Regions from separate parts of the Citricoccus sp. SGAir0253 genome, predicted to be linked through region 3. Evidence: riboswitches for the same ligand, from Rfam matches in the RefSeq annotation. Region 3 holds a riboswitch; each other region holds the start of a gene.

Region 1 (9,922 bases), 380 kb from region 3:
TGGCCGGAGTGGCGTGGTCAGAATCGCTGGCAACCGACGCGCTGTTGATCAACCTCAAGAAGTCCGAGCGGGACTTCTCACCGACGACCATGTATCGCGACTACGCCATGAGCCGCGACCGGTTCCACTGGGAGAGCCAGAACGCCACCACTCCCACGTCAACAACGGGGCGGCGGTATGCCACCAAGACGTCCAATGGCACCAACACGCTGCTATTTGTGCGTGAGGCGCCGGACAACGACATCGGCACCGCGCCATTCGTCTGCCTCGGCACGGCAGAGCTGGAATCGTGGAAGGGCGAACGCCCGATGCAGATCACGTGGCGGCTGCATCGCGAGATGCCGGTCGAGGTCTACCGGACGGCCAGCGCGGTCGCCTGACTGGGAGCGTTCCCGTAAGCGGGGGCGCGGTAGGGACGAGTTGGGGAGAGGCCCGGAACAAACCCCCACGCGTCGGCGTTACGTGAACCCGAGAGTTTTCCACCGCGCCCCCGAGGAGCCCCGTGACCTCACCCGTGATCCCGCCCCGCACCATCGGCGTCCTGGGCGCCGGCCGCGTCGGGACGGCCGTGGCCCGGCAGTCGCTCTGGGCCGGGTACGAGGTCTCGATCGCCACCGCCAAGCCGGCCGCGGAGCTCGCGATGATCGCGGACATCATCACCCCCGGCGCCCGCGCCGTGGAGGCGGCGGAGGCCGCGGCAGCGGACCTCGTCGTCCTCGCCGTGCCGATGCACCGGTTCCACACCCTGGACGCCGAGGCCCTGGCCGGGCGCACCGTCGTGGACACCATGAACTACTGGGCGCCCGTCGACGGGCGGATCGCGGCCCTCGAGGCCGACCCGCGCTCCACCTCCGAGGTGGTGCAGGACTTCCTCGCCGCCTCCCGCGTGGTGAAGACGCTGAATCACTTGGGCTACCGGGACCTCGAGGCCCTCGCCCGCCCCGCGGACCACCCGGACCGGCGCGCGCTGGCCCTGGCCGGCGACGACGCGACGGCCCGGGCCGCCGTCGGGGTGTTCCTGGACCGCCTCGGCTACGACCCCGTGGACGCCGGGCCGCTCGCGGCCGGCCGCGCGTTCGAGCCGGACACCACTATCTTCGCCACCTCGCACCCGGCCGACCGGATGCGGGCGCTGCTCCGCGAGACCTGTGCCGTCGCCGTCACCTGACCCTCGGCACCCTTGACGCCCGGCGCCGCTGACACGCGGCACACCTGACGAGCGCGCCCCCAGGGCCCGCCGGCCGCACCGCCCAGCCCGCGCAGCGGCCCGCAGGCACCCGCACCACACGACGAGCCCGCCCGCACCCCACGGTGCGGGCGGGCTCGGCGGTTCCGGCAGGACCTACGCGTCCTCGGTCGCCGGCGGCTTCGGGGCGATGTCCTCCGTGGTGATCGGCATGGACTCCCACGCGGTGGACAGGTCCGTGCCCTTGAGCGCCCGGCGCTCGCCCTCCTCCAGGTCGTCCAGGCGCAGCGCGCGCCAGAACCCGCGGTGGTGCTCGCAGGACAGCAGCGCGGTGAGCATGCCCCGGACCGGCGCGCGGTCGCGGTGGGCGGTGGCCTGGATGTACCGGTGGCCGGTCTGCTCGGCCCGCCAGGCCACGATCTCCGGCCGGCCCAGCACCAGGACCCAGGCGATCAACTCGGAGGGACCGTCCACGGTGGCCGTCAGGTCACCGACGACGTCCAGCTCGCGGCTCAGGCGCATCAGCACGGTGAGCTCGCGGGCATCCTCGGGTGGGTACAACATCGTTCCTCCTTTGCCAGCATGCGTCGTCGCACCCCACGTGTTCCATTGGCGATACCTGTGATTTTCGGCAGCGCCGTCGGGTTGTCAAGGGTCCTCCGGCGGCCTCGTCCCGCCGCCGCTGGGTGACCCGCGACCGTCACGAACGAGCGCGTCACACGGCAGGTGGGCCTACACTTGGCCGCGGACACGGGGTGCGCCACAGGGCGCTGAGATCACACCCGTGGAACCTGATCTAGCTCGTACTAGCGAAGGGATGTCCGCGTGACTTCACTTTCCCCTACCCTCGCGCGCCCCGTTCCCCGGGTGCTCTCCATCGCCGGCACCGATCCGTCCGGCGGCGCCGGCACGGCCGCAGACCTGAAGTCCATCGCCGCGGCCGGTGGCTACGGGATGAGCGTGGTCACCGCGCTCGTCGCCCAGAACACCCACGGCGTGCGGGACCTCCACGTCCCGCCCACCGCCTTCCTGCGCGCCCAGTTGGACGCCGTGGGCGAGGACGTGGCCCTGGACGCGGTGAAGACCGGCATGCTCGGCACCGCCGCGATCATCGCCACGGTGGCCGACTGGCTGGACGCGAACCCGGCGCCCGTGCTCGTGGTGGACCCCGTCATGGTGGCCACGAGCGGGGACCGCCTGCTGGAACCCGAGGCCGAGCAGGCCATGATCGCCTTCTGCCGCCGCGCCACCGTGGTCACCCCCAACATCGACGAGCTCGCCGTGCTCACCGGCGCCCCGCGCGCTGCCACCGAGGACGAGGCCCTCGACCAGGCCGCCCGCTGGGCCGGGGAGACCGGGGTGGCCGTGGCCGTCAAGACCGGGCACCTGGACGGCCGCCGGGTCACCAACACGTGGGTGGGCCCGGACGGCACGCGGATCCCCGTGCCCTCCACCCGCGTGGACACCACGAGCACGCACGGCACCGGCTGCTCGCTGTCCTCCGCCCTGGCCACCCGGCTCGGCCGCGGGGACACCCCGGCCGCCGCGCTGGCCTGGGCCACCGACTGGCTGCACGAGGCCATCGTCCACGGCGCGGCGCTGGGCGTCGGCTCCGGGCACGGGCCCGTGGACCACGGCCACCGTTCCCGCCGGCTCCAGGCCGCCGGGTCCGCCGCCCCCTGGCTGGCGCCCGACGCCGTCCCCCACCTCCTCGAGGCCCCGTCCGACCTGGGTGCCCCGCGGGGCACGGAGGCCGTGCCGGGTACCGAGCCGGGAGGGCCGATCGACCCGGGCGCCGCGCGAGAACGGGGCGCGGCGCCCGCGGACTCCTCGGGTTCCGGGACGTCCTGGGCGGGACCCGGCGCCGCGTCGGCCATGACCCCGGCGTCGGCGACGACCAACGCGGGGGCGCCGGCCGCCGTCGCCCCCGCGGGGGAGTGGACCGCGTCGTTGTGGGCCGCCAGCGCGGACACCACCGCGGCGATCGGTGCGTCCGGCTTCGTCCGGGCGCTCGTGGACGGCAGCCTGTCCGGTCACGCCTTCGACTTCTACCTGGCCCAGGACGCGCTGTACCTCAACGGCTACTCCCGCGCCCTGGCCGCGCTCGCCGCCCGGTGCACCGCGCCGGACGCGCAGGTGTACTGGTCGCAGGCGGCCACCAGCTGTCTCACCGTGGAGGCCGAGCTGCACCGCGGCTGGCTCGGTGACGCCCCCGAGCCCGCCGCCAGCCCGGTGACCCGCGCCTACACGGACTTCCTGCTGGCCACCGCGCTCGGCGAGGACCGGGCCGTGGCCGCCGCCGCCGTGCTGCCGTGCTTCTGGCTCTACGCCCAGGTCGGCGCGGCCCTGCCCGCCGTCCCGGCGGACCACCCGTACGCCACCTGGCTGGACACCTACCGCGACCCCGGGTTCGTCACCGCCACGCAGGCCGCCCTGGCCCACGTGGAGGCCGAGCTCGCCGCCGCCTCCCCGGCCGTGCGGGCCCAGGCGGCCCGCGCGTACCTGGTCGCATGCCGGCACGAGCTGGAGTTCTTCGAGCAGGCCCTGCGCATCGAGCCGGGGGAGCTGCCTGGCCGGTCCGCGGCCACCCGGCCGTCCGCAGGGCCCGCCGCCGAGGCGGCGTCGGACCCGGGGTCCGGTCCGGGAGACGGTCCCGAGCAGGACGCCCACGTCCGCTCCGCCGAGCTCGCCGGGAGCGCCCGGTGAGCGCCGGGAGCACGGCGCCGGCCGCCGTCGGGACCGCCACCGCGACCCAGGCCCCGGCCGAGACCCTGCCGCCGGCGGGCCGCGCCGCCCTGCGCGCCGGGGTGGTGGGCAACTGGATCGACAACATCCACATGTTCCTGCCGCTGACCGCTCTCGCCCCGGCGATGCTCGTGCTGGCCGGACCGGCCGCCGCCGCGTCCACGGGGGCGCTCATCGTCATCGCGATGCTGTTCGGCCGGCCGGTGGGCGGCATCGTCTTCGGTCGCATCGCCGACCGGCTCGGGCGCACGCGCACCACGCGCATCGCGATCGGCGGCACCGCGGCGTGCGCGCTCGCCATCGCCGCGATCCCCACGCACGAGGTGCTCGGGGCCGGGACCATCGCGCTGATCCTGGCGCTGCGGTTCCTGTGCGGGATCTTCGTGGCGGGGGAGTACTCGGCGGCCATCCCGCTGGCCATGGAGTGGTCCGCCCCGCGCCGCCGCGGGCTGGTGAGCGGACTGATCCTGTCCATGGCCCCGTGGGCGCAGGCCACCATCGCGTTCTCCGTGGCCGGGCTGCTCGTGCTGCTCGGCCCGGACGCCTACGCCGCGTGGGGCTGGCGGCTGCTGTTCGTGCTCGGCGCGCTGCTGTCCCTCGGCATGCTCGTCTACTACCGCCGGCAGGTCACCGACGCCCCCGTGTTCCACCGCCGGGCCCGCGCGGCCGCCGCCGCGCCGGCCGCGCCGCGGGCCGGGGTGCGGGACGTGCTCCTCGGCCGCTGGGCGCCGGCGTTCTGGCAGGTGTTCGTCCTGATGACCGGCCTGTGGCTGCTGACCTACAGCACGGTCCTGCTGCTCACCGCGCGCCTGGCCAGCGACACCGGCCTGCCCGCCACCGGGGTCCCGGTGGTCATGGGCATCGCCTCGGTGGCCCAGGCCGTCGTCATGGCCGTGGCCGGGCACCTGTCCACGCGCACCGGCCGGCGCCGCCTGTTCGTGCTGTGGGGGCTGGCCGCCGCCCTGGCCGGGCCGCTCGTGTGGTGGGGCGCCGTCACCTCCACCTCCCTGGCCGCGGCCGCCGTGTGCGCCGCCGTGCTGCAGGTCATCACGGTCTCCGCCTACGGCCCCGTCTCGGCCTACCTCTCCGAGCGGTTCCCCACGGAGGTCCGCTCCACCGGCTACGGCATGGGCTACAGCCTGTCCCTCGTGCTGCCCGCGCTCTACCCGTTCTACCTGCCGGCCGTGGAGGCGGTGCTCGGCCGGCACGGCTCGGTCATGGCGCTCGTGGGCCTCGGCGGGGCGCTCGTGGTGCTCGGCGCCGCCCTCGGCCCGCGCCTGGCGCCCCGGCAGATCGCCGCGGACATCGACGCCGTCGCCGCCGGCATGGTGCCCGGCGCGGGCGGGGACGGCCGATGAGGCCGGGACCGGCCGGCATCGGGACCGCCGGGGCCTCCGTGACGGACCTGGACCTGGCGCGCGTGGCGGACGTGGTGGCCGCCGTGCGCGCCGCCGGCCCGCTGGTGCACTGCATCACCGCGACCGTGTCCATGGGCATCGTCGCGGACGGGCTGCTGGCCGCCGGCGCCCGGCCGATGATGACCGAGACCCTCGCCGAGGCCCCCACCGTGACCACGGCGGCCGAGGCCTTGTCCGTCAACCTCGGCACGCTCAGCATGGATGCCATGGACGGCATCCCCGCCACCGTGGCCGCCGCCGTGCGGGACGGCCGCCCGTGGGTGCTCGACCCCACCGCGATCGGCCGGGCCCCCGTGCGCACCCCGCTGGCCCGGGAGCTGCTGGGCTCGCGCCCGGCGGTCGTGCGCGGCAACGCCTCCGAGGTGCTGGCCCTCGTCGGCGCGGGGACCGGCGGCCGCGGCGCGGACTCGGTGGCCACCCCGGAGAGCGCCGAGGACGCCGCCGCGCGGGTCGCGCGGGCCACCGGCGGGGCCGTCGCCGTCTCCGGCGCGGTGGACCTGGTGCTCGACGCCGGCCGCCAGGCGCGCGTGGCGCGCGGCACCGCGCTGCTCACCCGGGTGACCGGCACCGGCTGCCTGCTCGGCGCCCTCACCGCGGCGTGCACCGCGGTGGAGACCGACCCGTTCCGGGCCGCGCTCGCCGCGACCACGTGGCTGGACCTGGCCGGGGAGCGCGCCGCCGGGCGGGCCGCGGGGCCGGGGTCCTTCCGCCTGCACCTGCTGGACGCGCTCGACGAGGTGGGACGATGACCGGGATGACGGGGACGGCCGGGCTTGGGGCAGCAGCCGGACATCCCGGCCCGCGGGTGACGAGGCCGGGCCGGCACGGCGCTCCGGGCGGGGCCGGCCACGGCCCCCTGGACCTGCGCTGCTACCTGATCACCTCGGGGACCGGTCGGCACACCGTGAACGTGGCGGCCGCCGCGGCGGCCGCCGGGGCCGGCGTCGTGCAGGTCCGGGCCAAGGACGCCACCGCCGCCGGGCTTCTCGAGCTGACCCTCGCCGTCGCCGAGGCCGTCCACGAGGCCCGGCACGCCACCCGGGTGCTGGTGGACGACCGGGCGGACGTCGCCTTCGCCGCGCGCCGGCGCGGCGCCGAGGTCCACGGGGTCCACCTGGGCCAGTCCGACCTGCCCGTGGCCGACGCCCGGGCGATGCTCGGCCCGGCCGCGATCATCGGCCTGACCACCGGCACGGCCGAGCTCGTCCGGGGCGCGGAGGCGCAGCGCGAGCTGCTGGACTACATCGGCGCCGGGCCGTTCCGCCCGACCCCCACCAAGGACTCCGGCCGCGAGCCGCTCGGCGTGGACGGCTACCCGCCGCTGGTCGCCGCGACCTCCCTGCCGATCGTGGCCATCGGCAGCGTCGAGCCGGCGGACGTGCCGGCGTTGGCGGGGACCGGGGTGGCCGGCGTCGCGCTCGTGCGCGGGATCATGGACGCGCCGGACCCCGGCGCCGTGGTGCACGAGGTGCTCGCCGGCTTCCGCTGACGCTTCCCCTTGGTGGGGCCGGATGCCGGCCATGCCGGAGGTGAGCCCGGCGCGCCGGATCGGGAATGCCACCGCGGGGCAGCGGTGGGAGAGCGCTCTCGCGCATCATCGGATCTCTTGACCTGATGTTTACCCCTCATTCAGCGCGGAACTGAAGGTAGTTCATGCGACAAGCCGACTCTTGGATGAGGGGAGAGCGCTCTCCCCTCCATTCGTTCCACCGGTCCGTCCTGGTCCCAGGACGCCGAGTCCCCGCCGTCACTCCCACGAAAGAGGCCCGCCGTGCGCCACCCCCTCCGTGTCCTCGCCGCCACCGCGGCAGTATCCCTCCTCCTGACCGGTTGCGGTGCGTCCGGCGCCCAGTCCGGGGACAAGGCGTCCGCCGGTGGGTCCGCCGCCTCCGGCGAACCGTTGGTCGTCTACACCAACTCCAACGCGGACGGCCGGGCCGAGTGGCTGACCGAGAAGGCCGCCGAGGCCGGGATCCCCGTGGAGATCGTCGGCCAGGGCGGCGGGGACACCACCAACAAGATCCTCGCCGAGGCCGGCAACCCCGTGGCGGACGTGGTCTTCGGGCTGAACCACATGTACTTCTCCCAGCTGGTGCAGGCCGGAACGATCGAGCCCTACACCCCCGAGTGGTCCGATGAGGTGGCCCCGGAGCTGGGCGATCCGTCCGGGGAGGGCAATTTCTGGCCCATCGTCCAGCAGGGCATCGTCCTGGCCTACGACCGCGAGGCCTACACCCCCGAGGAGGCCCCCCAGGACTGGACGGACCTCTGGAGCGAGGAGCGCTTCCACGAGCGCTACGAGTCCGTGACCGGCCTCGGCGGTGCCACCACGCAGCTGGTGTTCGCCGGCATCCTGGACCGGTACCAGGACCCCAGCGGTGAGCTGGGGGTGTCCGCCGAGGGCTGGAAGCAGATCGAGGCCTACTTCGAGCACGGCAACCCGTCCGTGCCGGACACGGACCTGTACCTGCGCATGGCCGAGGACGAGGTGGACATGGGCCAGATGTGGACCTCCGGCATCCCCTCCCGTGAGGAGGAGTACGGCGTCGACACGGAGATCGTCCAGCCCGAGGTGGGCGTCCCGTTCGCCGTGGAGCAGGTCGCGCTCGTCAAGGGCACTGACCAGGCCGAGCGGGCCCAAGAGTTCATCGACTGGTTCGGCAGTGCCGAGACGCAGGCGGCGTGGTCCGCCGAGTTCGACTCGATGCCCGCCAACGAGGGCGCCATCGCCGAGGCCGATCCGGAGATCGTGGAGTTCCACGAGTCCCTCGACCAGCAGGACATCGACTGGGACTTCGTCTCCGAGAACGTCACCGCCTGGATCGAGAAGGTCGAGCTCGAGTACGTCCAGTGACCGGCGGGGGCGGGGGTGCCGACGGCTCCCCCGCCCCGGCCCCGATGTGCTCCTGAGGAGGACCACATGATCCGCTTCGATGATGTCGAGGTGCGCTACGGCGACACCGTGGCCATCCCGCGCCTGGACCTCGAGGTCCGCGAGGGAGAGTTCTTCACCCTGCTCGGCCCGTCCGGCTGCGGCAAGACGACCGCGCTGCGCACCCTCGCAGGCTTCGTCCACCCCTCGGCGGGCCGGGTGTTCGTGGACGGCCGGGACGTCACCCGGTTGCCGAGCGACAAGCGCGAAGTCGGCATGGTGTTCCAGAACTACGCGCTCTTCCCGTCCATGAGCGTGCGGGAGAACATCGCCTTCGGGCTCAAGGTCCGCCGGGAGTCCCGCGCGGAGCGGGAGCGGCTGGTGGCGGACATCGCCCGCCGGGTGGACCTCGCCGAGGCCCACCTGGACCGGAACGTGGCCGAGCTCTCCGGCGGCCAGCAGCAGCGCGTGGCGATCGCCCGGGCGCTGGTGCTGCAGCCCAAGATCCTCCTCCTGGACGAGCCACTGTCCAACCTGGACGCCAAGCTGCGCCAGCAACTGCGCCACCAGCTCAAGGAACTCCAGGCCGAGGTGGGCATCACCACCGTGTACGTCACGCACGACCAGGACGAGGCCCTGACGATGTCGGACCGCATCGCCGTCTTCAACGCCGGGCGCGTGGAGCAGGTCGGGACCCCGCAGGAGGTCTACGACCGCTCCGCCACCGAGTTCGTCTGCACCTTCCTCGGGGACGCCTCGCGGCTCACCCCCGCCCTCCTCACCGCCCTCGACGCCCGGCACCCGGGGCTCGATCCCCGCCGGACCGCCTACGCCCGGCTCGAGAAGGTCGCCCTGGTGGCGCCGGGCAGCAGCGCCCCGGCCGGGACCTGCACCGTCGAGGGCGTCGTGTCCTCGGCCAGCTACCACGGCCTGCACACCACCTACGCGGTCGAGTCCCACGGGGCGCTCGTGCGGGTGCTGTTCCGGGAGGACGGCCGGCCGCGCCCGGCGGTGGGGGAGCGCGTCACCCTGGCCGTGGATCCCTCCCACGTCCTGCAGTACGGGGACGACGACAGCGCTTCCGATGCCGTCCCGGACCCGGCGACGGTGGCTGCCCCGGCGGTGGGGGCATGACGTCCACGCCGGTGCGCCGGATGCTCCGCTCGCCGTTCGTGCTCATCACCGTCGCGGTCCTGACGTGGTTCATCGTGGCGTTCCTGGTCTGGCCGAACGCGAACCTGCTCGTCGAGACCTTCTTCCCGGACGGGCAGTACTCGAACCGCGCCGTGGAGAAGCTGCTGTCCTCGGAACGGGCCATGCGGTCTCTGGCCAACAGCTTCCTGCTCGCCGTCGCGCTGTCGGTGACCACGAACGTCGTCGGGGTCTTCATCGTCCTGGTGACCCAGTACTTCCGCATCCGCGGGGCGCGCATCCTCTGGTGCGGCTACGCCACCACCTTCATCTACGGAGGCATCGTCCTCGCGGCCGGGTACAAGTTCATCTACGGGGAGGACGGCATCGTCACCGGGCTGCTGCTGTGGCTCGTCCCCGGCCTGGACCCAGGATGGTTCACCGGGTTCTGGGCGGTGCTGTTCACCATGACGTTCGCCACGACCACCAACCACATGCTGTTCCTCTCGTCCTCCCTGGTCGCGGTGGACCACCAGACGATCGAGGCGGCACGCAACATGGGAGCCGGGA
Region 2 (9,922 bases), 920 kb from region 3:
TCTGGTGCTGCTGGCACGGTTCACGGCATGCATAGATTGAGCCGAGTCATCCTCACCAGCACCGCTATCAGCACGCTCGCGCTTGGCGCCTCCGCGCCGGCGATCGGGTCCCCCGCCCCGGGGCAGAACCAGTCCACCGATACGCCGGCATCCCTGTCCCTGCCCTTGGAGGACGAGTCCCAGGTGTGGGTTGCCGCCCACCGGGGCCAGTGGCGTGACTACCCCGAGAACTCGCTGCCCGGGATCCTGAAGGCCGCCGAGGACGGCGCCGAGGTGATCGAGATCGACATCAAGCGCACCCAGGACGGGCACCTGGTGTTGATGCACGACGCCACCGTCGATCGCACCACCAACGGGACCGGGCGCGTCGAAGACCTCACCCTGGCCCAGGTCAAGGACCTGCGCCTGCGCCAAGGTCAGGGCAACGGCCCGGCCCCGGTGACCGACCTGCAGGTTCCCACCTTCACCGAGACCCTGGAGGCCGTGAAGGGCCAGAACATCCTGCTCAACCTCGACAAGGGCTGGGAGTACCGCGAGCAGCTGATGGCCGAGCTCGGGGCCGCCGGCATGGTCGACTACGGATTGTTCAAGGGTGCCCCCGACGCCGAGGAGGCCAACGCGTTCATGGCCGCCTACCCGCAGGCCCAATACATGCACATCATCAACGACAACCAGGTGGGCGACTTCGCCAAGTTCACCACCCACATGCCCGACGCCATCGAGGTCGCGTTCAACACGATGGACGACGCCCAGGCCCAGCCCGAGTACTTGGCCGCCATCGAGGCCCAGACCGACCTGTGGCTGAACTCCATGTGGAACTCCGTCGGCGGCGGCTACACCGATGAGGCCTCTCTGCGGGACCCCGACCTGGGCTGGCAGGCCCTGGTGGACATGGGCGCCGATGTCATCCAGACCGACGACGTGCGCATGATCAACGCCTGGCGCGCGGGCACCGACGTGACCCGCGCGGGGATGAAGCCCTCCAGCATCCGGGTCCAGGCCGAGGACTACCTGGATGACCCCGCGCACTACGCGGACAGCAACGACCGCAATGACTGCGCTGCGGGCAAGGCCATCCGCAACCCGGAGTCCCCGGTGGATGCGTGTGACCTCGACGGGGCGCATATCGTCCAGTACGTCCGTGAGGGCGAGTTCTTCACCCTGGAGGTGGAGGTCGACCAGCCGGGCATGTACGACCTGAGCCTGCGCCACTCGGCGGATACCGAGCCCGGCGGGACCGTCACCGTGAACACCGGCGAGGGTGCCGGCGACCCGGTGGCCCTGCCGAACACCACGCACAACCGGGCCTTCACCGTCACCGATCTCGGTCAGTACAGGCTCGACAAGGGCACCCATCAGATCAAACTGTCCTTCACCCACCCCGACTACATGAGCGTCGACTGGCTCCAGCTCGACCGCGGCCAGCGCGCGGACCAGGACCTGATGGACATGGGCCTCACCGCTCGATAGCACACCGCCATCCAGAGCAGGACACCAGAGGGGCCGGCCATCACCCGCCGACCCCTCTGGTGTACTTACCAACCGACGACACCGTCGGCCGCGCGGCGCCCACCCATCAACCTGGTGGGACCACAGCCGGTCATCGATTCCCTTTCGGATCATGTGGGTTGCATCTGATGCACAGTCCAGGGGTTCGGCCTGGTTCCGGCAGTGGGCCGTTCGCTCCGTGGCTGGCGCCGGGGCTGCGCTGCTCAGGCGCTGGGAACGGCGGGGGCGTCGAGGTAGACCTTGGATCCTGCGGCCCGGAACTGCGCGGACTTGGCCTGCATGCCGGCGATCGCCTCTTGGGCCTGTGCGCTGCCGTACTGGTCGCGGATGTCTTGGGAGATGCGCATGGAGCAGAACTTCGGCCCGCACATGGAGCAGAAGTGGGCCGTCTTGGCCGGTTCGGCCGGCAGCGTCTCATCGTGGAAGGCCTCAGCGGTGTCCGGGTCCAGGGACAGGGCGAACTGGTCCCGCCACCGGAACTCGAACCGGGCCCGGGACAGGGCATCGTCCCGCGCGGTCGCCCCCGGGTGGCCCTTGGCCAGGTCCGCGGCATGGGCGGCGATCTTGTAGGTGATGACCCCGGTCTTCACGTCGTCCTTGTTCGGCAGTCCCAGGTGCTCCTTCGGGGTCACGTAGCAGAGCATCGCCGTGCCGTACCGGGCGATCTCGGTGGCCCCGATGGCACTCGTGATGTGGTCATAGCCCGGGGCGATGTCCGTCACGAGGGGGCCCAGGGTGTAGAACGGGGCGCCGTGGCACAACGCCTGCTGGCGCTCCACGTTCTCCCGGACCAGATGCAGGGGGATGTGCCCGGGGCCCTCGACCATCACCTGGACGTCGTGTTCCCACGCCCGGGCGGTGAGTTCGGCCAGGGTGTCGAGTTCGGCGAACTGTGCGGCGTCGTTGGCGTCGGCGATCGAGCCGGGGCGCAGCCCGTCGCCCAGGGAGAACGCGACGTCGTAGCGGGCGAAGATCTCACACAACTCGTCGAAGTGGGTGTAGAGGAAGTTCTCCTCGTGGTGGGCCAGGCACCACCCGGCCATGATCGACCCCCCGCGGGAGACGATCCCGGTGACCCGGTCCGCGGTCAGCGGCACGTAGCGCAGCAGCACCCCGGCGTGGACGGTCATGTAGTCCACGCCCTGCTCACACTGCTCGATCACGGTGTCCCGGTAGATCTCCCAGGTCAAGGCGTTGGCCTCACCGTTGACCTTCTCCAGGGCCTGGTAGATCGGCACGGTACCGATCGGCACCGGGGAGTTGCGGATGATCCACTCCCGGGTGGTGTGGATGTCGTCCCCGGTGGACAGGTCCATGACGGTGTCCGCGCCCCACCGGGTAGCCCACTGCATCTTGTCCACCTCCTCGGCGATGGAGCTGGTGACCGCGGAGTTGCCGATGTTCGCGTTGATCTTCACCAGGAACGCCTTGCCGATGATCATCGGCTCAGACTCGGGGTGGTTGATGTTGGCCGGGATGATCGCCCGCCCGGCGGCGACCTCCGAGCGCACGAGTTCGACGTCGCAGTTCTCCCGCAGGGCCACGTAGCGCATCTCCTCGGTGATGATCCCGCCCCGGGCGTAGTGCATCTGGGTGACGGTCCGGCCGGCCTTGGCGCGCAGCGGCACCGGGCGGGCGCCCTTCCACTCCTGGGAGGCCTCGCCACGCCGGATCGCGGAACGGCCGTCATCGAGCAAGTTCCGCTCGCGCCCCGCGTACTCCTCAACGTCATCGCGGCCTCGGATCCACGATCCACGCGTCGGGGGCAGCCCGACCACCGGGTCACTGCCCGGGCCGGCCGTCCGGTACACCCGCAGCGGCGGATTGGGCACCCCGCCAGGAGAGTCCCCCAGGGCGATCTCGGTAACCGGCACGGCCAGCCCGTGCGCGGCATCGTGGACATACGAAAGGACGTGCGCATCTGATGCACTCATGGGAAATGTTCCTACTTCCTTCGCCGGCATGACCCGGACAGGTTCGACGGTCGCAGGCTGCCTCAGCCCGATCTCAGCCCCTGCAGTGGGGCACCCGTGTGGACGGCACCGACCCTAACACCCCGTCCCCTCCCCAGCCGTGTCCACTTTCCGATGCCTTCTCATCCTCGCCGGCCTCGGTCACCGGTCCCGTACTTGCTCCTGCCCCTGGCGTCACCCAGCCCGGCCAGGGTCGTGGCCGATGAGCCTCCCCTCACGACGGGGGCGTCGCAGTCGCCCAGCGGCTGGCCAGATGCCAACTGCTGGTCCCCTCCGGTCCAACACCCACGCTCGACAGGGTGCCCCGGAGCGGTGTCCGGAGGCCGGAGCAGGTGACCTGCCGGCGGCGACGCACCATGTGTCTACGTGCCGAGCTGATGGCCAACCGGCGGCCCTCCGTGGCCGCTCGACGACGGCCCCGACCATGGGTACAGACGCGACTGTCGGGGACCAGCGTGCGGCGACAACACGAGACACTGCGGCGAGAACCGAGCCACGTGTTCCTGCGGGCGACACCACTGGTGGAGCTTGGCCCCCACTGATCCTGGAGCGGTGGGTGGGTCAGGCCCGTCCTGCGGTGGCGTCCTGAAAGGGAGCGAGGCGCCCGACGTGGTCGTTTGCGGTCTCGAAGTGGTGGGCCGCGCGCAGCACGGTGGCCTCCTCGAAGGCTCGGCCGATGAGCTGCACCCCCAGGGGCAGGCCCGTGTCGGTGAAGCCGCTGGGCACGGAGATCGCCGGCAGGCCCGTGAGGTTGGCGGGGATGCAGAGCCGGGTGTAGCCCTCGGTGGCGTGCTCGCGGGTCCCGTCGGCCCATTCGTACATGAGCTGGTCTGCCGGGACGGCCGGCATGGGCGTGGTCGGGGCGAGGACCAGGTCCACGTCGGTGAGCAGCTGCTGCCAGGCGGTCTTGATCTGCTGACGGTGGCGGTGGGCGTCGATGTAGTCGGCGGCCAGGATGGTCTCCCCGACCTCGAGGAACGCCCGCACGTCCTCGGTGTAGAGCTCGTAGTCAGAGCGCATCGTCTCTCGGTGGTAGGCGCTGGCCTCGGCGAGCATGATCGCCCACTCGGCGGCCTTGTACCGCTCGCTCAAGGGCACGGTGACCGGGACGATGATCGCCCCCGCGTCCTGGAACACCTCTACCGCCCGGGCGGTGGCGGCGGCGACATCGGGGTCGACCGCGTCGGTGTAGTAGTTCTGCGGCACCCCGATGCGCAGGCCCTCCACCCCGGCGCCGAGCCCCACCGTGAAGTCCTCGGCGGTCCGGTCCACGCTGGCCGGGTCCCGCGGGTCGTACCCCGCCAGCGCGCCGAGCACAACGGCGGCGTCGGCGACGGTTCGGGTGATGGGCCCGACGTGGTCCAGGGACCAGGACAGAGACGCGACCCCGTACCGGGAGGTGCGCCCGTAGGTCGGCTTGATCCCGACCGTGCCACACACGGAGGACGGGATCCGGATCGACCCGGCCGTGTCGGTGCCCAGCGCGATCGGGAAGTACCCGGCGGCCACCGCGGCGGCCGACCCGCCACTGGACCCGCCGGGCACCCGGGTGGTGTCCCAGGGGTTGCGGGTGGTGGGCGTGATGCCCCCGAAGGCGAACTCGTGGGTGTGGGTCTTGCCCAACAGCACCATCCCGGCCTCGTTCAACGCGGCCACCGCCGCGCTGTCCTGATCGGGCACGAACTCGGCCCGCACCGCCGAGCTGGAGGTGGTCAGCACCCCCTGGGTGTTGTACAGGTCCTTGGCCCCATACGGGATCCCGTGCAGGGGACCGCGCGGGCCGGTCCGGGCGATCTGCTCCTGCGCGGCCTCGGCCTGGGCCAGGGCGGCCTCCGCGGTGCGGGTGACCATGGCGTTCAGGTGCGGCTCGGCGGCGTCTATGAGCTGCAGGCAGGACCCGGTCAGCTCCACCGGGGACAGCTCGCCGGCGGCGATCGCCGCCGAGGACTGGGCAAGGGTCAACTCATAGGGTTCCACGGCGGGGTCCTTTCAACAGGGGGAGTCACAGGGCATGGAAGGCGAATCCCGGCGGGGTCTCCCCCAGGCCGGTGCCGCGCAGCTGGCCCATCAGCGCCTGGATGTCCCCGGCCAGCGCCTGAAACGGCTCCCGCCCGGCCTCGGGGATGGACAAGCCCGTGGACTGCACCACGGCCGCCCACACCTGCTGGTCTTCGGCTCCACTCATCCGCTGCTCGCCTCCGTGTTCAGCCCTTCCCAGAAGGGCGGTTCCTGTCCCGCGAGTCTAGCCACACCGCCACGCCCGGACGTGGCACTCATCACATCCACCCATACCTGTTTCCGGTGAATTCAGACGCCACCGCACCGAGTGCCGGCCTGCGTCCCGGAACCGGGTCTGGAGTGCCGCGCCGCCAACGATGGTGTCCTCAGGTCGGTGACCCTAGCGTTCAGGGATGGGGAGCTTCGACTGGCATCCAGACGTGCACCGGCTCGCCGAGCTCCGCGGAGCTCAGGGGCGGGAGGCCCTGGGCCTGTTCATTCGCGCCGGCAGCTGGACCGCCACCCATGGCCGTACCGGGCTTATCCGCCACCCGGTCGCCCGGGAGCTCTCCGAGGGCAAGCTCGGCCCCATCGACCGCCTGGTGCGCGCTGAGCTCTGGCAGGACACAAGGCAGGGCTACCGGATGCTCCGCGGCCCGAACTCCGGGCCCGAGGCACCCGGGGCCCTATGGTGGTACGCCACTGCAGGCAGACCCCGCCAGGGTCTGGCCCCGGAGTCCACATCCGACCCGTGAGGGCACACCCAGCCTCCGCCCACCCGACTGCTGGTCCGGGGCCGCGCAGGCCGACCACCACCTGCTCGCCCGCCATCGGCGAGGAAGCCGGTTCACGAGGCGACCGATGGTCACGGTGGGCCAGCGCCCGGCCCGAGTTCACGATGCTATGACTCGTGCTGGCCTTCCCCCGCCAGCCATCACGGGGTGGCCGGGGGGCAGGCAGGGGGACGTCCGAGACGTTCATCCCGCCGCCCCGGCGTTGGAAGGCCGCCCCGGTTGGTGGATAGGAGATCAGCAAGCGGGGCGGCCCGGTCGCAACGGCTCTGGGCCGTCCCGACATGTCAGCTGACGGATTGAGGGGACGCCGCCGACCGCCGAAACATTAGCACTCATGCCGAGCGAAAACGGACCTGACATGGACTGACATATGCCCAACGCGTCGGGAGGGGGCGGGCGGGTGACACCACGGCCGACCGCGACCAAGCTCGCAGTGAGCATGACGGCGTGAGGTGGCGCCCGCAAGGGCGCCACCTCACGTGGGGTCTACGCCGGAGGGGCTCGATTCCCCCGAGCAGGTTCCTCCACGCAACCCCGTGCACCGTCTCACCGGAGCCCGGAAAGCGTATCAATCGGACCCCGCTGCGGATAGGTGCTGGCAGAAAGTGATGACCTGCTCCGTCGAAAATTCCGGCTGCCGGTCCGCAGCAGCAAGGTCCGGTTCCGCGTTCCGGCGCCGGGAACGGCGAGATCCTCCTACGTGGCCGCCCGGGCCAACCCTGGAGGCTCGAGGACCAGGAAGCGCCGACGGGGCCCACCCTGACCGGATGGAGGATGGACAGGCTCAGGGGTCGAAGATGTAGCCGCGTCCGCGGATGGTCTTGACGTGACGGGGCCGGGCCGGGTCGGCTTCGATCACCGCGCGGATCCGGCGGATGTAGGTGTTGATCGTCCTGGGGTTGTTGCTGGTGTCGCTCAGGCCGAGTTGGTCGCGTAGTTCCTCGCGGGAGACCACCCGTCCCCGGTTGCGCATCAACGTGACCAGCAGGGTGAACAGGAACAGGGGCAGGGCCGCCGGCTGACCGCGGACCGTGAGCCGATGGCGGGTCAGGTCGATCCGGACGTCCCCGGCCTCCATGGTGTCCGGCAACAGGATCTCCGGCGGGGCGCTGCGCCGCAGCACCGCCCGGATCCGCGCGGTGAGTTCCTGCAAGGAGAACGGCATCGTGAGGTAGTCATCCGCCCCCGCGACCAGGGCGCGGATCAGGGCGGATTCATCCTCCTGGGCAGCGACCAGGATGACCGGCACGTCCGAGCGGTCCCGGATCCACCGGCACAGCTCGGCACCATCGCGCCCCGGGCACAGCAATTCCAACAGGACCAGGTCCGGGTCCCGGTGCGCCAGCCACTCGCGCAGGCCGGCGCGGTCGGCCGCGACCACCACCCCGAACCCCTCGGCGGCCAGCGGGCCCGCCAGCGGTTGGCCGGTGCATGCCTCCTCTTCCACCAGGAGGATCCGCCTGCTCATGACCGCCCGTGGGGAGCGGCGGGCTCAAGGGTGGGCAAGCAGTGGCCGGTCATGGGCGCGCTCCTGGGTGGCGACAGGACATGGGGCATCGACGTCCCATGGTGACTTGCCGGTACGAGCAGCACGTGCGTCCCAGATGAACAACGAGGGAAGCATTCCAACTGGCGCCAGGGACTGGCGGATACCGCTGAGGCTTGGGCTCAGGAGCCTGGCTCAGTCGGGCCAGAATGATGGGGCCGAGTTGCCGGGGCTATGCCGGTTGAGGGTGTGGCGCGGCCGGGGTAGCTGGCTCTCACCGACCTGTCCGTGGCGGAGGCGGCCGTGGCGTCGAGGTGCGCCTCGTAGGCCGCGATCGCGACGCTGGCCCGGTACCGGCATTCCGTCAGATCCGGGACGGGCCCGCCGTAGGAGCGATGGACCCCGTCCAGGGCCAGGGCGGCCTTCTCGATCGCGTCCCGGCGGCGCGCGTCAGTCCTCGAGTTGGTCATCACCGGTGGCCAGGATGGCCAGTAGCCGGGCATCCTCGGCCGGGTCCCGGGTGTCGTGCGAGTTCATGTGTGATCCTTCCATAGTCCGCCAACATGCGGTTCGGTAGCCGGTCCGTCTCAATCAAGGCAGAACCGACATACTAGCCGTGGAACATGCCTATCGGCAGAGGCACGATGCGACACCGACATGGGGCGATGCCGAGCGGCCCCCCGGAGAACAGGGATTGAGGAGCATATGGCCCAGAAGGCTGAAGTAGTCCTGATCGATGACCTCGACGGCACCCCGGCCCGAGAGACCATCACCTTCGGAGTGGACGGCCGCCACTACGAGATCGACCTGTCCGCCGCCCACGCCAAGCAGCTACGCCAAGACTTGAAGGCCTACGTCCGCGCCGGACGGGCCATCGCACCCCCGGCCCCGCGCCGACAGGCCGCGGCCATCCGCCAGTGGGCCAAGCAGAATGGCTACGAAATTCCCGACCGTGGCCGCATCCATCAGGACATCGTCGCCGCCTACAACGCCGCCGGACAAAAATAGCCAGCCCGCCGGCTATGACGGCATCCGGCGCCCCTCGTCGATTCGGCCTGCCCGCCGCAACGTCACGACCGCCCCGCATGTCTCACAACCAAGATTGAAGACACGAATCCGGTCTTCGAAACTGCGATACATGGTTGTGAGAATCAAGGGCGTCGACAAGGACGCAGAAATCCGCACACTTGACATGAACCACCGAAGGGGCACATGAGACATCTTGCAACCCTTAGGTTGCGAGACCGGTTCGACGGTCGCGCTGCTAGACGATGGCCTGCGCCCCGATAGGAGAGTCTTCGAATTCGGCGTCCAAGTGGTCGAAGTAGTCCTGCAACGAGGAGAGTTGTTCGTGGGGAAAGCTCTTGAATGACAAGCGCCCATCCCCGTCACATTGTCCCGAGGCATATGCGTGCAGGGCGATGTGGTGCTGACCGTCCTTGTACTCCTGCTGCGTGCCGGCTAAGACATAACGAACCGTGAGTTTGGAGTGTGCGTCCGTCGGCTCGATGGCAAGGTTCAGAGGTTCCAGGTTGAGATCTTCGGCGTCGGGATCCGCCAGGGTGGACCAGTAAATCCATCCCGATTCCCACCCTTCCTCCAGGCGGTAAAAATCGCGCAGCAGGCGCTGAGTGTGCTCGTAGGTAGTTGAGCCCATTGATTCGGCGGGGATTGAGACGACCTGTGCGAGGAACTCGGATATCTTGTGTTCGATCTTCTGCTGTCTCGCTGTCAGGGTCGTGTCCTGGGTGACCCCAACTCTCTTGGCATTCAGGGACTCAACGAGCTCGTAACCGATCAGGATGAACGAGGCATTCGGGTTGAGTACTCGGGCTTCGGTAAGCGTTTGGATCGGAAGGCCGATGCATGTGTACAGCAGTGGCTCATTCGCCTCATTGAACCGGCCTGCAGTGGCCACAGCGGCGGGGGGCTCCCAAAGGTCTCCCTCGGTGATGCCCGCGTTGATCGCGTCCGCGTCCATTTCTCTTGCCCGCCACAGTTCTGTGCCCGCAGGAATCTCATCCCAACTGAACGGGAAGAGAAGGGGCCCGTCGGGCCTAGCGCGAAGTACGTGATCGACCTCTTTGTCCAAGTCGAAGATGGGGTCGGCAAACACTGACTTCCAGAACTTTTCGCGCCGTCGCTCGAAGGACGACAAGTCG
Region 3 (9,922 bases):
CCGGGCCGCTGGTCCGGCGCGGTCGCGGCCCTGGCGACGGCGGCCAGCGTCCTGGGCCTGCTGGCCACGCTGTGGGACGGCCCGGTGGCGGCGGCCCTGTTCGCCCTCGTGCTCCTGGGGGACGTGGTGGTGCGGCTGGCGCCCCTGCGCCCGCCCGTGCAGGCCGTCACCGTCCTGTGCCTGCCGGCCGCGGCCTGGGCGGCGCTCGCGGACGCCTACCAGCGCGTGTCCGGCCTCGACCTGCTGGCCCACTGGGCCGTCACCGGGCTGCTCGCGGTCCTGGCCGCGGCGCTCGTGGGCCGCGGCGGGTGGCTGCGCGCCACGCCGGCCGGGACGGTCCTGCTCACCGTCGCCCTCGGGACCACGCTGGCCGTGGTGTGGGAGTTCGGCGAGTGGGTGGGACACACCCTGCTGGACCCGGGCATCCAGGTCGGCTACGACGACACGGTCGGCGACCTCGCCGCGGGCGCCCTCGGCGCCCTGGTGGCCGGCCTCCTGCACGATCGCCTGGTGACCGGGACGCCGCACGGCGGCAGCCGGGGCGGGGCCTCGCCCGCCCACGGGGTATCCGCCGAGGGGGCGTCCGCCGGCGGTCGCCGGACCGGGGCGGCGACCGACGGCGGCACCCCGGCCACGCGCACGCCGGCGGGCTCCCCGGGCACGCTCCCGTCGAGGCCCCCCGTGGGACCGGCCGCATGAGCGCCGGGACCGCGGCACCCGGGGGGATCCCCGAGGGGGAGGGGGTCAGCGTGGTCATCCCCGCCCGGGACGACGCCGTCCTGCTGGCCCGCTGCCTGGCCGCCCTCGCGCGGCAGACGCTGGCCCCGGCCGAGGTCATCGTCGTGGACAACGCCTCCACGGACGGGACCGCGTCCATTGCCCGCGCCCACGGGGCGCGCGTGCTCGAGGAGCCCTCGGTGGGCATCTGGGCCGCGGCCGCCACCGGCTACGACGCCGCCCGGGCCCCCGTGATCGCCCGGCTCGACGCGGACTCGCTCCCGCCCGCCGACTGGGTGGAGCGCATCGCCGAGGGGATGCGGCGCCGTCCGGCGTCCGTGGCGATCACGGGCTGGGGCGTCTTCGAGGACCTGCCCCGCCCGGTGGGGATCCCCGTGGCCGCCGCCTACCTGGGCGCCTACTACGCCCTGGGCCACGCGGCCGCGGCCGGGCCCGTGCTGTGGGGCTCGAACATGGCCATCCGGCGCTCGGCGTGGCACGCGGTGCGCGACCGGGTGCACCGCACCGAGCGCGAGGTGCACGACGACATGGACCTGGCCCTGGTCCTCGGGCCGCGGCAGGAGGTGGTGCTCGACCCGCGGCTCGTGGTGGGGGTCTCCGCCCGGTCCCTGCGCGGGGGCGCCCAGCTGGGACGCCGGATGCGCCGGGCCGTGCGCACCCTCGACCTCAACTGGGCCGAGTCGCGCCCCTGGCAGCGCTGGGCCGAGCGCGGCCGGGCGTCGTCCGCTCCCACGCCTCCACGGGACCCGGGACCACCACGAACAGCGGGTGCACCTCCGGCACCGTGACGTCCGCCAGCGGCGCGCCCCACTCGGGGCTGCGCAGGGCCAGCTTGGCCAGCAGGTGCTCCCACTCGTACAGGACCTGGCCCTCGGTGGCGGGGACCCGCGCCACGGCCGGTGTCCGGGCCGGTGCCCCGGTGACGCCGGCGACGGCACCCCCGGCCGGGCCCTCGACCGGCTCGGCCGGGCCCTCGACCGGCTCGGCCGGGCCGAGGGGGGACTCCGGGGCCGCGGGCGCGACCGGGGCGGGGTCGATGCGCGTCCGGTCGAAGCGGTAGCCTCGGGACTGCGCCTCGTCGGCGAGGGCCTCGAGATAGGCCCGCACCGCGGCGAGCGGTTCCGGGTGCGCCCGGAAGCGCTCGAGCTGGGGGTGGGAGCGGTAGCCGCGGGTCCGTCCGGCCAGCACGGCCTGGGCCAGCAGGGCCTCCCGCCAGCCGCCCGTGAGGCCGGGGCGGTCGAGGTACTTCGGGTGCAGGGTCCACAGGCGCATGGTCCCATCATCGCGCGCCTGCGCCGGTGGGCGCCGGACGGGACGCACCGGTGGGTGCCGGGCCGGAGAGGCCGACGGGCGCCGGACCGGAGAGGCCGACGGGCGCCGGACCGGAAACGCCGACGGGTGCCGGACCGGATGGTCCGACGCCCGTCGGGTCGGGAGGGGGTGGCCTCCGCCGGGGTCAGCGGGTGGGGGTGGGCTGGCCGGTGGTGGCGTGGCGTTGCTGGTACTCCCGGGCCACCTTGGCGTCGTGGGCGGCGCGCAGGGCCTGGTGCTCGGGGTTGCGGCGCAGCACGAGGTAGCCGGCGCCGAGGGCGAGGAACCAGGCCGGGGTGGACAGCAGGGCGGCCAGGGTGTCGGGCTGGGTGGTCAGGGCCCAGACGACGAATCCGAAGAAGCCGAGGACCACGTAGGGCATGAAGGACCCGCCGGGCATCTTGAACGCGCTGGCCGCGTGCAGGTGGGGGCGGCGGTGCCGGTAGACGAGGTAGCTGACCAGGATGATGGACCACACGAACATGAAGCACAGCGCGGAGATGGTGGTGACCAGGGTGAAGGCCTCGGCGACCCCGCCCTCGGCGTAGAGCAGGGCGACCCCGGCCAGCAGGAACATGCAGGAGAACAGCAGGGCGTTGCGCGGCACCTGCCGGGAGGACAGGCGGGCGAAGCGCTGGGGGGCGTCGCCCTCCTGGGCCAGGCCGTAGATCATCCGGGAGGTGGAGTAGATCCCGGAGTTCGCCGAGGAGGTCGCGGAGGTGAGCACGATGAAGTTGACCACCCCGGCGGCCCCGGCGAGCCCGGCCAGGGCGAACATGCCCACGAAGGGGGACTCCTCGGCGCTGTAGGCGGTCCAGGGCTTGACGGCCATCAGCACGACCAGGGCGCCGACGTAGAACAGCAGGATGCGCACCGGGATGGAGTTGATCGCCCGGGGCAGGGTCTTCTCGGGGTCCTTGGCCTCGGCGGCGGTGGTGCCGACCAGCTCGATGCCCACGAAGGCGAACACGGCGATCTGGAACCCGGCCACGAAGCCCATGAACCCGGTGGGGAACATCCCGCCCTCGGTCCACAGGTTGGCGAACGCCGCCCGGGTGCCGTCGGACTCGAAGCCGGTGATGATCATCACCAGGCCCACCACGATCAGGGCCAGGATGGCCACGATCTTGACCAGGGCGAACCAGAACTCGGTCTCGCCGAAGGCCTTGACCGAGGGCAGGTTCAGCCCCACCAGCAGCACGATGCACACCACCGCGGGGATCCACAGGGGCAGCTCGGCCCACCAGAAGGACACGTAGTGGGCGATGGCGACCACGTCGGCGATGCCGGTGACGACCCAGCAGAACCAGTAGGTCCAGCCGGTGAAGAACCCGGCCCAGGGGCCCAGGATGTCCGCGGCGAAGTCCGCGAAGCTCTTGTACTCGGTGTTGCTCAGCAGCAGCTCGCCCATGGCGCGCATGACGAAGAACAGCATGAACCCGATGATCATGTAGACGAAGATCACCGAGGGCCCGGCCACCGAGATGGTCTTGCCCGAGCCCATGAACAGGCCGGTGCCGATGGCCCCGCCGATCGCGATCAGCTGGATGTGGCGGTTGGACAGCGCCCGCTCCAGGTGCGGGGACTGCGGGGTCTCACTCGCAGGACGTGCTTGGGTAGTGGTCATCGAGGAACTCCAGGGGTTGCGCGGTGTCCGCGTCGTCGGTGGGTTCCTCCCCCTCTGTTGCACGGCCTGAGAGTTTTCGCCCCACCCGGACCCGGGGGAACCTGCTCCGTCGGCGAGCACGGGCGAGACCGCGCTACTTTCCAGAGATGCCTCGGTGCGGCGGTACGGGGACCTGAGAGTTTCCCGGGGAGGAAATTGCTCCTACGGTGCCCGACCGGATGACGGACGGGACTCTCCCGCCGCACGTCAACGGCTATTTCGTTGTGACAGCCATCACATCCTAGGGGCAATGAATGAGGAATGCAACGATTTCCTGCGCAGTGCCCCGCCGCGCGGCCGACGGCCGGGCCCTCCCGCCCGGTGGCGGCCCAATGGAAGGTGGGCCTCCGCCCGGACGCCGACCGGCCGGGTGGACTATGATGGACGCACATCTGGAACGACAGGGGAGCGCCTCACGGCGCTGAGAGTGCGCGCAGCGCAGACCCTCGAACCTGCCCCGGCTAGCACCGGCGAAGGAAGTCGAGTTCTCCGGTGGACCGCGGGGCGGGCATCCCGCACGGCCCAGGCCGTGCCGTGCCGGCCTCCCGGGTACACCCCCCTCCTTGGATCCTTGAGGAGGACGACCATGGGCCCCGCCCACCACACCCACCCCACCGACCGGTCCGCCCGGACCGGCACCGCCGCCGCCGGCCGGCGGCCCGTCCCCACGCGCCGCAACTGGCGCGTGGTGGACATCGTCGTGGCCGCCGTCATCGCCGTGGCCAGCGGCGTCATCTTCTGGGCCTGGAACCTGGCCTACGCCGGGATCGGCGGCCTGTTCTTCGCCTTCCCGCCCTCGGCCGGGCTCGTGGCCGGCATGTGGCTGTTCCCGGCCGTGCTCGGCGGTCTCGTCATCCGCCGGCCCGGCGCGGCCCTGTTCACCGAGCTGGTGGCCGCGGCCGTCTCCGCCCTGCTGGGCTCCCAGTGGGGCCTGACCGTGCTGGCCTCCGGGCTGGTCCAGGGCCTCGGCGCCGAGCTGGTGCTGCTGGCCTTCCTGTACCGCCGCTTCACCCTGCCCGTGGCGCTGCTCGCCGGCCTGGCCACGGGCGTGTTCGGCGGCGTCAACGACGCCTTCGTCCAGAACTGGTTCCCCGAGTACACCCTCGAGTGGAAGTGGATCTACGTCGCCTGCGTGGGCGTCTCCGGGCTGGTCATCGCGGGCCTGCTGTCCTGGCTCGCCACCCGGGCCCTCGCGGCCACCGGGGCGCTGTCCGCCCTGGCCTCCCGCGGGGCGCACCGGGAACCGGTGGCCTGATCCGTGCCCGAGGCAGTGCAGTCGCCGCCCGCGTCCCGGCGCCGGGCCCCGACGCCGGCCCCGCCCCTGGGGGACTCGCAGCTGCAGGGCTCGGCCGGCTCCCGGCCGGGCGCCGTCCGGGAGGGACGCGCGCCGGCCCGACCGGCGGGCGGCGCCACCATCACGGCCTCCGGCTGGGGCTGGCGGCACGCCGGCCGGGAGCGCGCCGCCGTCGCCGGCCTGGACCTCGTGGTGCCGGCCGGCCAGCGGGTGCTGCTGGCGGGGCCCTCCGGGGCCGGCAAGTCCACCCTCCTGTACGCCCTGGCCGGAGTGCTGGACCCCGCGGACGAGTCCGAGGAGACCGGCCGGCTGCTGCTGGACGGGGTGCCCACGCACGCGCTGCGGGGCCGCGCCGGGCTCGTGCAGCAGGACCCGGAGACGCAGGTCATCCTCTCCCGCGTGGGGGACGACGTGGCGTTCGGGGCCGAGAACCTGTGCGTGCCCCGGGAGGAGACGTGGGCGCGCGTGCGCCGCGCGCTGGACGCCGTGGGGCTCGGCGAGGCCGAGGGCATCTCGCTGTCCCGGGACACCGCCCGGCTCTCCGGCGGGCAGAAGCAGCGGATGGCGCTGGCCGGGATCCTGGCCATGCGCCCGCCGCTCGTGCTGCTCGACGAGCCGACCGCGAACCTGGACCCCGCCGGGGTGCTCGAGGTCCGCGACGCCGTGCTCGCCGTGGTCGAGGCCACGGGGGCCACGCTCGTGGTCGTGGAGCACCGGCTGGGCACGTGGGCCGAGCACGTGGACCGGTTGCTCGTCCTCGAGCCCGGCGGCGGGATCAGCCACGACGGGACCCCCGCGGAGCTGCTCGGCCCGGGCGCCGTGCGCGAGGAGCTGGCGGCCGCCGGCGTCTGGGTCCCGGGCGTGGTCCCCCAGCCGGTCCCCGCCCCGCCCTCCGCCATCGAGCGGTCGAATCCGCCCCGCCGAAGCCCCGTTCCGGGCCCGGACCGGGGCGGAATCGACCTGCAGGTGCCCGGTGGGGGGCTGCTGGCGGCGCGGGGACTGGCCGTGTCCCGCGAACCGGTGCGCCCGGGATGGCGACGCCGGCTCGGCCCGCCGCCCGTCCCGGTCCAGCGAGACCTGGACCTCACCGTGGGACCCGGGGAGGCCGTCGTCGTGACGGGGCCGAACGGGGCCGGGAAGTCCACCCTGCTGCTCACCCTCGCCGGGCTGCTGCCGGCCCACGGCGGCACCCTGCGCGCCGGGCCGGCGCTCAAGGGCGCCGACGGGGACCGGCTGCCGGACGACCCGGGCCGCTGGCGCGCCGCGGACCTGGTCAGCCGGATCGGCACGGTCTTCCAGGAGCCCGAGCACCAGTTCGTGGCCACCACTGTGCGGGAGGAGTTGGTGTTCGGCCCGCGGCACGCCCGCGACCCGCGGACCCGCCAGCGGCTGTTCACGGACGAGGAGGCCGCGGCCCGCGCCGACGAGCTGCTCGCGGTGCTGGGCCTGTCCGCCCTCGCCGACGTCAACCCCTTCACCCTCTCCGGCGGGGAGAAACGGCGGCTGTCCGTGGCCACCGTGCTGGCCGCCGGCCCGCGCCTCGTCTTCCTCGACGAGCCGACGTTCGGCCAGGACGCCGTCACGTGGGCCGTGCTCACCGGGCTGCTGCGGCGGCTCGTGGCCGAGGGCCGCTCCGTGGTGGCCGTGACGCACGACGCCGACTTCGCCGCCGCGCTCGGCGCCCGGGTGGTGGAGCTGTCATGACGGCGGCCGCCCCCTCCCGGCCGGTGGCCGTGTCCGTGTTCGAGCGGGCCAACCCGCTCGCCAAGCTGCTGGCCCTGCTGCCCGTCACCGTGGTGCTCGTGGCCTCGATGGACTGGGTGTCCTCGGGCATCGTGCTCCTCGCCGCGGTGGCGCTGCTGCCGCTGTCCGGGATCCGCACCGGGGAGTTCCTGCGCCGGGCGTGGCTGCTCGTGGCGGCGGCCCTCGCCTCCGCCTGGGGCACCGCCCTCGTGGGGGAGGACTCCGGGCGGGTGCTGCTGGCCGCCGGGCCGCTGGACGTCACGGAGGGCTCCGTGCTCGCCGGGGCCGCCACGGGACTGCGCATCCTCGCCGTCGCGCTGCCCGGGGTCATGGTGTTCATCACCACCGACCCCACCGACCTGGCGGACGCGCTCGCCCAGCGCCTGCGTCTGCCCGCCCGGTTCGTCCTCGGCTCGCTCGCGGCCTTCCGCATGCTCGCGGTGCTCACGGACGAGTGGCGCACCCTGGGCCAGGCCCGGCGCGCGCGCGGCGTGGGCACCGGCGGGAACCCCGTCCGCCGGACCGCGTCCTGGCTCGGCCAGGCGTTCGGCCTGCTGGTCCAGGCCATCCGCCGGGCCACCCGGCTGGCGGTGACCATGGAGGCGCGCGGCTTCGGGGCCGGGGAGCGCACGTGGGCGCGCGAGTCCCGGTTCACGCCCCTGGACGGCGCGGTGGTGGCCGCCGGGTTCGCCCTCGCCGCGCTGGCCGCCGGGCTGGCCCTGGGCACCGGGGCGTGGAACCTCGTGTGGTCCTGACCCGGCCCGGGGCCGCTCAGCCGAGCGGGCCGTGCTGCCCGGGGGCCAGGTCCTCGGCGAGGAACGCCGTGAGCCGGTCGGTGAGCTCGGCGTCCACGCCGAGCGCCACCCCGTCCAGGCTCTTCACGGGTGCCACCCCGCGCACGGAGGACACGAGCCAGACCCCGTCCGCGTCGAGCAGGTCGGAGGGGACCAGCGGTCCGTAGCCGAGGTCCCAGCCGGCCGCCTGGGCGGCGGCGAAGATGGTGCCCTGGCTGGTGCCCGGCAGGATGCCGGAGCTGCGCAGCGGGGTGACCAGCTCCACGGTGGTGCCGCGGCCGCCCGCGGCCGGCACGCGCCGGGCCATCAGCACGGTGGAGGTGGGCCCCTCCAGGACCTTGCCGTCGGCGGACACGAAGATCACGTCGTCCGCGCCCTGGGCCGCCGCGTGGCGCATGGCGGCCATGTTCACCGCGTAGCTCAGCGTCTTGGCACCCAGCAGCAGCCACGGGGCGCGCTCGGCGGCGGCCGAGTCGAAGCCGCGGTCCAGCAGGAGCACGTCCAGCCCCTCCCGCCGGGTGGCGGCCAGGCCGGGGGAGACAGGGGAGACCAGCACCCAGTACGTCCCGGTGAGCCCCGCGGCGTCCGCGGCCCCCGGTCCGCCCGCGGTCGCGCCCGGCGCGGCCGCCGCCCCGGACCGGGCCGCGGCCGGGGAGGTGTGGTCCGTCAGCTCGCCGTCCGAACCGGTGTCCGCGGTGCCGTGCACGTAGTGGCCCCCGCCCGGGGCGCCCTCGGGACCGCGCGTGGCCACGAGCTTCACGACGGCGTCCCGGCCCGGGTTGCCGGCGGCGTAGGCCTCGAGCCCGGCCAGGGCGGCGCGCCGCCACGTGGAACCGGAGGGCACCGGCAGTTCCAGGGCCTCGGCCGAGGCCGCGAGCCGCTCCAGGTGCGAGTCCTCCTTGCGGATCCGGTGCCCGGACGGACCGGCGACGGCGGTCATGGTCTCGAAGATCCCGTCACCGCGGGTCAGGCCCTGGTCCGTGACGAGGACGGCCGGCTGCCGCGGATCGGCCACCCGGATCGCCGGTCCGGCGGGGGAGGGCTCGAGGAACACGACGACGGAGCCGCCGGCGGCGGGGACGAAGGGGCCGCCGGGGGTGGCGCGGGAGGCTGCGGGTGCTTTCGTCATGCCGCCAGCCTACGCACCCCTCCGGCGCCGCCGCGCACGCGGCGCGGGGCAGGTGCGCCCCCGCCCCGCGCCGGTCGTGCCCCGCCCCGGTCGTGCCCCGCCCCGGTCGTGCCCCGCCCCGGTCGTGCCCCGCCCCGGCCGCGCTCAGGCCCGGGCGGGCTCGGGCTCGGCCCGGTGGCGACCGGTGCCGCCGACCCCGCCGGCCCCCGCGCCGTACCCCGAGCCGGAGCCCGCCGCGGGACCGGACCGGCCGTCGTCGGGCCCGTGGCCGTGGTCCCGCTCGAGGGCGGCGCCCTCCACGTCCACGTTGGGCAGGATCCGGTCCAGCCAGCGCGGCAGCCACCACGCGGCCTCGCCGACGAGGTGCATGAGCGCGGGCATCAGCAGCAGGCGCACGAGCAGGGCGTCCAGCAGCACGCCGAAGGCCAGGCCAAAGCCGATCGGCCGGATCATGGCGGACTCGGCGAAGACGAAGCCGCCGAACACGGAGATCATGATGATCGCCGCGGCCGCGACCACGGAGCGGCCGGCGCGCAGCCCCTCCACCACGGCCACGCGCGCCGGGGCGCCGTGGGCGTAGGCCTCGCGCATCCCCGAGGAGATGAACAGCTGGTAGTCCATCGCCAGGCCGAACAGCACGCCGACCATGATCGTGGGCAGGAAGGCCAGGATCGGCCCGGGGGCGTGCACGCCGAACAGCCCGGACAGCCAGCCCCACTGGTAGATGGCCACCACGCCCCCCATGGCCGCGAACACGGACAGGATGAACCCGCCGGTGGCGATCAGCGGCACCACGAGCGAGCGGAACACCACGACCATGATGAGCAGGGACAGCCCGACGACGACGCCCAGGTAGACCGGCAGGGCGGCGGCGAGCTTGTCCGCCACGTCGAGGGAGCCGCTCGTCATGCCCGCCACGGCCAGGTCGGTGGCCCCGCCGGCGGGGTCGGTGGTGCGCAGCTCGTGCACGAGCTCCCCGGTGGAGACCGCGTTGGGGCCCTCGGCGGGGACCACCTGGAACATCATCATGGTGGAGTCCTCGTTGACGGCCGCGGGCACCACGACCTCGACGTGGTCCAGGCCCGCCAGCTGCTCGCCGACCGCCACCTGCGCGTCGCGCACCTCGCCCTCGTCCAGGCCCGCGGGCAGGTCCGCGGTGACCACGAGCGGTCCGTTGTAGCCCTCCCCGAAGGCCCGGCCGAGGGCCGTGTAGGACTGGTACGCCGCGCTGTCCTGCGGTTCCGAGG

The links. A riboswitch is a leader RNA that binds a small molecule or an ion and turns the genes downstream of it on or off. The one in region 3 is predicted to bind thiamine pyrophosphate.
Region 1: it holds a riboswitch for thiamine pyrophosphate, as region 3 does, so the genes downstream of both, E7744_RS01280 (bifunctional hydroxymethylpyrimidine kinase/phosphomethylpyrimidine kinase) here and E7744_RS02975 (ECF transporter S component) in region 3, are expected to answer to the same signal.
Region 2: it holds a riboswitch for thiamine pyrophosphate, as region 3 does, so the genes downstream of both, thiC (phosphomethylpyrimidine synthase ThiC) here and E7744_RS02975 (ECF transporter S component) in region 3, are expected to answer to the same signal.

Annotation. Positions count from the first base shown of each region.
Region 1 is NZ_CP039424.1:268,135-278,056, forward strand. It holds gene E7744_RS01265 (DUF3427 domain-containing protein) at 1-380, shown strand, start outside; gene E7744_RS01270 (NADPH-dependent F420 reductase) at 503-1,168, shown strand; gene E7744_RS01275 (hypothetical protein) at 1,343-1,750, opposite strand; TPP riboswitch at 1,928-2,021, shown strand; gene E7744_RS01280 (bifunctional hydroxymethylpyrimidine kinase/phosphomethylpyrimidine kinase) at 2,012-3,892, shown strand; gene E7744_RS01285 (MFS transporter) at 3,889-5,289, shown strand; gene thiM (hydroxyethylthiazole kinase) at 5,286-6,098, shown strand; gene E7744_RS01295 (thiamine phosphate synthase) at 6,155-6,838, shown strand; gene E7744_RS01300 (extracellular solute-binding protein) at 7,250-8,203, shown strand; gene E7744_RS01305 (ABC transporter ATP-binding protein) at 8,270-9,355, shown strand; gene E7744_RS01310 (iron ABC transporter permease) at 9,352-9,922, shown strand, end outside.
Region 2 is NZ_CP039424.1:1,571,297-1,581,218, reverse strand. It holds gene E7744_RS07010 (glycerophosphodiester phosphodiesterase family protein) at 37-1,470, shown strand; gene thiC (phosphomethylpyrimidine synthase ThiC) at 1,713-3,443, opposite strand; TPP riboswitch at 3,442-3,551, opposite strand; gene E7744_RS07000 (amidase) at 4,044-5,459, opposite strand; gene E7744_RS06995 (hypothetical protein) at 5,485-5,667, opposite strand; gene E7744_RS06990 (winged helix-turn-helix domain-containing protein) at 7,059-7,721, opposite strand; gene E7744_RS06985 (Lsr2 family protein) at 8,466-8,768, shown strand; gene E7744_RS06980 (hypothetical protein) at 9,025-9,918, opposite strand.
Region 3 is NZ_CP039424.1:650,376-660,297, forward strand. It holds gene E7744_RS02955 (hypothetical protein) at 1-699, shown strand, start outside; partial or broken gene E7744_RS16095 (glycosyltransferase family A protein) at 696-1,268, shown strand; gene E7744_RS02965 (pyrimidine dimer DNA glycosylase/endonuclease V) at 1,405-2,010, opposite strand; gene cycA (D-serine/D-alanine/glycine transporter) at 2,195-3,676, opposite strand; glycine riboswitch at 3,827-3,925, opposite strand; TPP riboswitch at 4,108-4,211, shown strand; gene E7744_RS02975 (ECF transporter S component) at 4,302-4,970, shown strand; gene E7744_RS02980 (ABC transporter ATP-binding protein) at 5,130-6,713, shown strand; gene E7744_RS02985 (energy-coupling factor transporter transmembrane protein EcfT) at 6,710-7,507, shown strand; gene E7744_RS02990 (aminotransferase class IV) at 7,524-8,675, opposite strand; gene E7744_RS02995 (MMPL family transporter) at 8,820-9,922, opposite strand, start outside.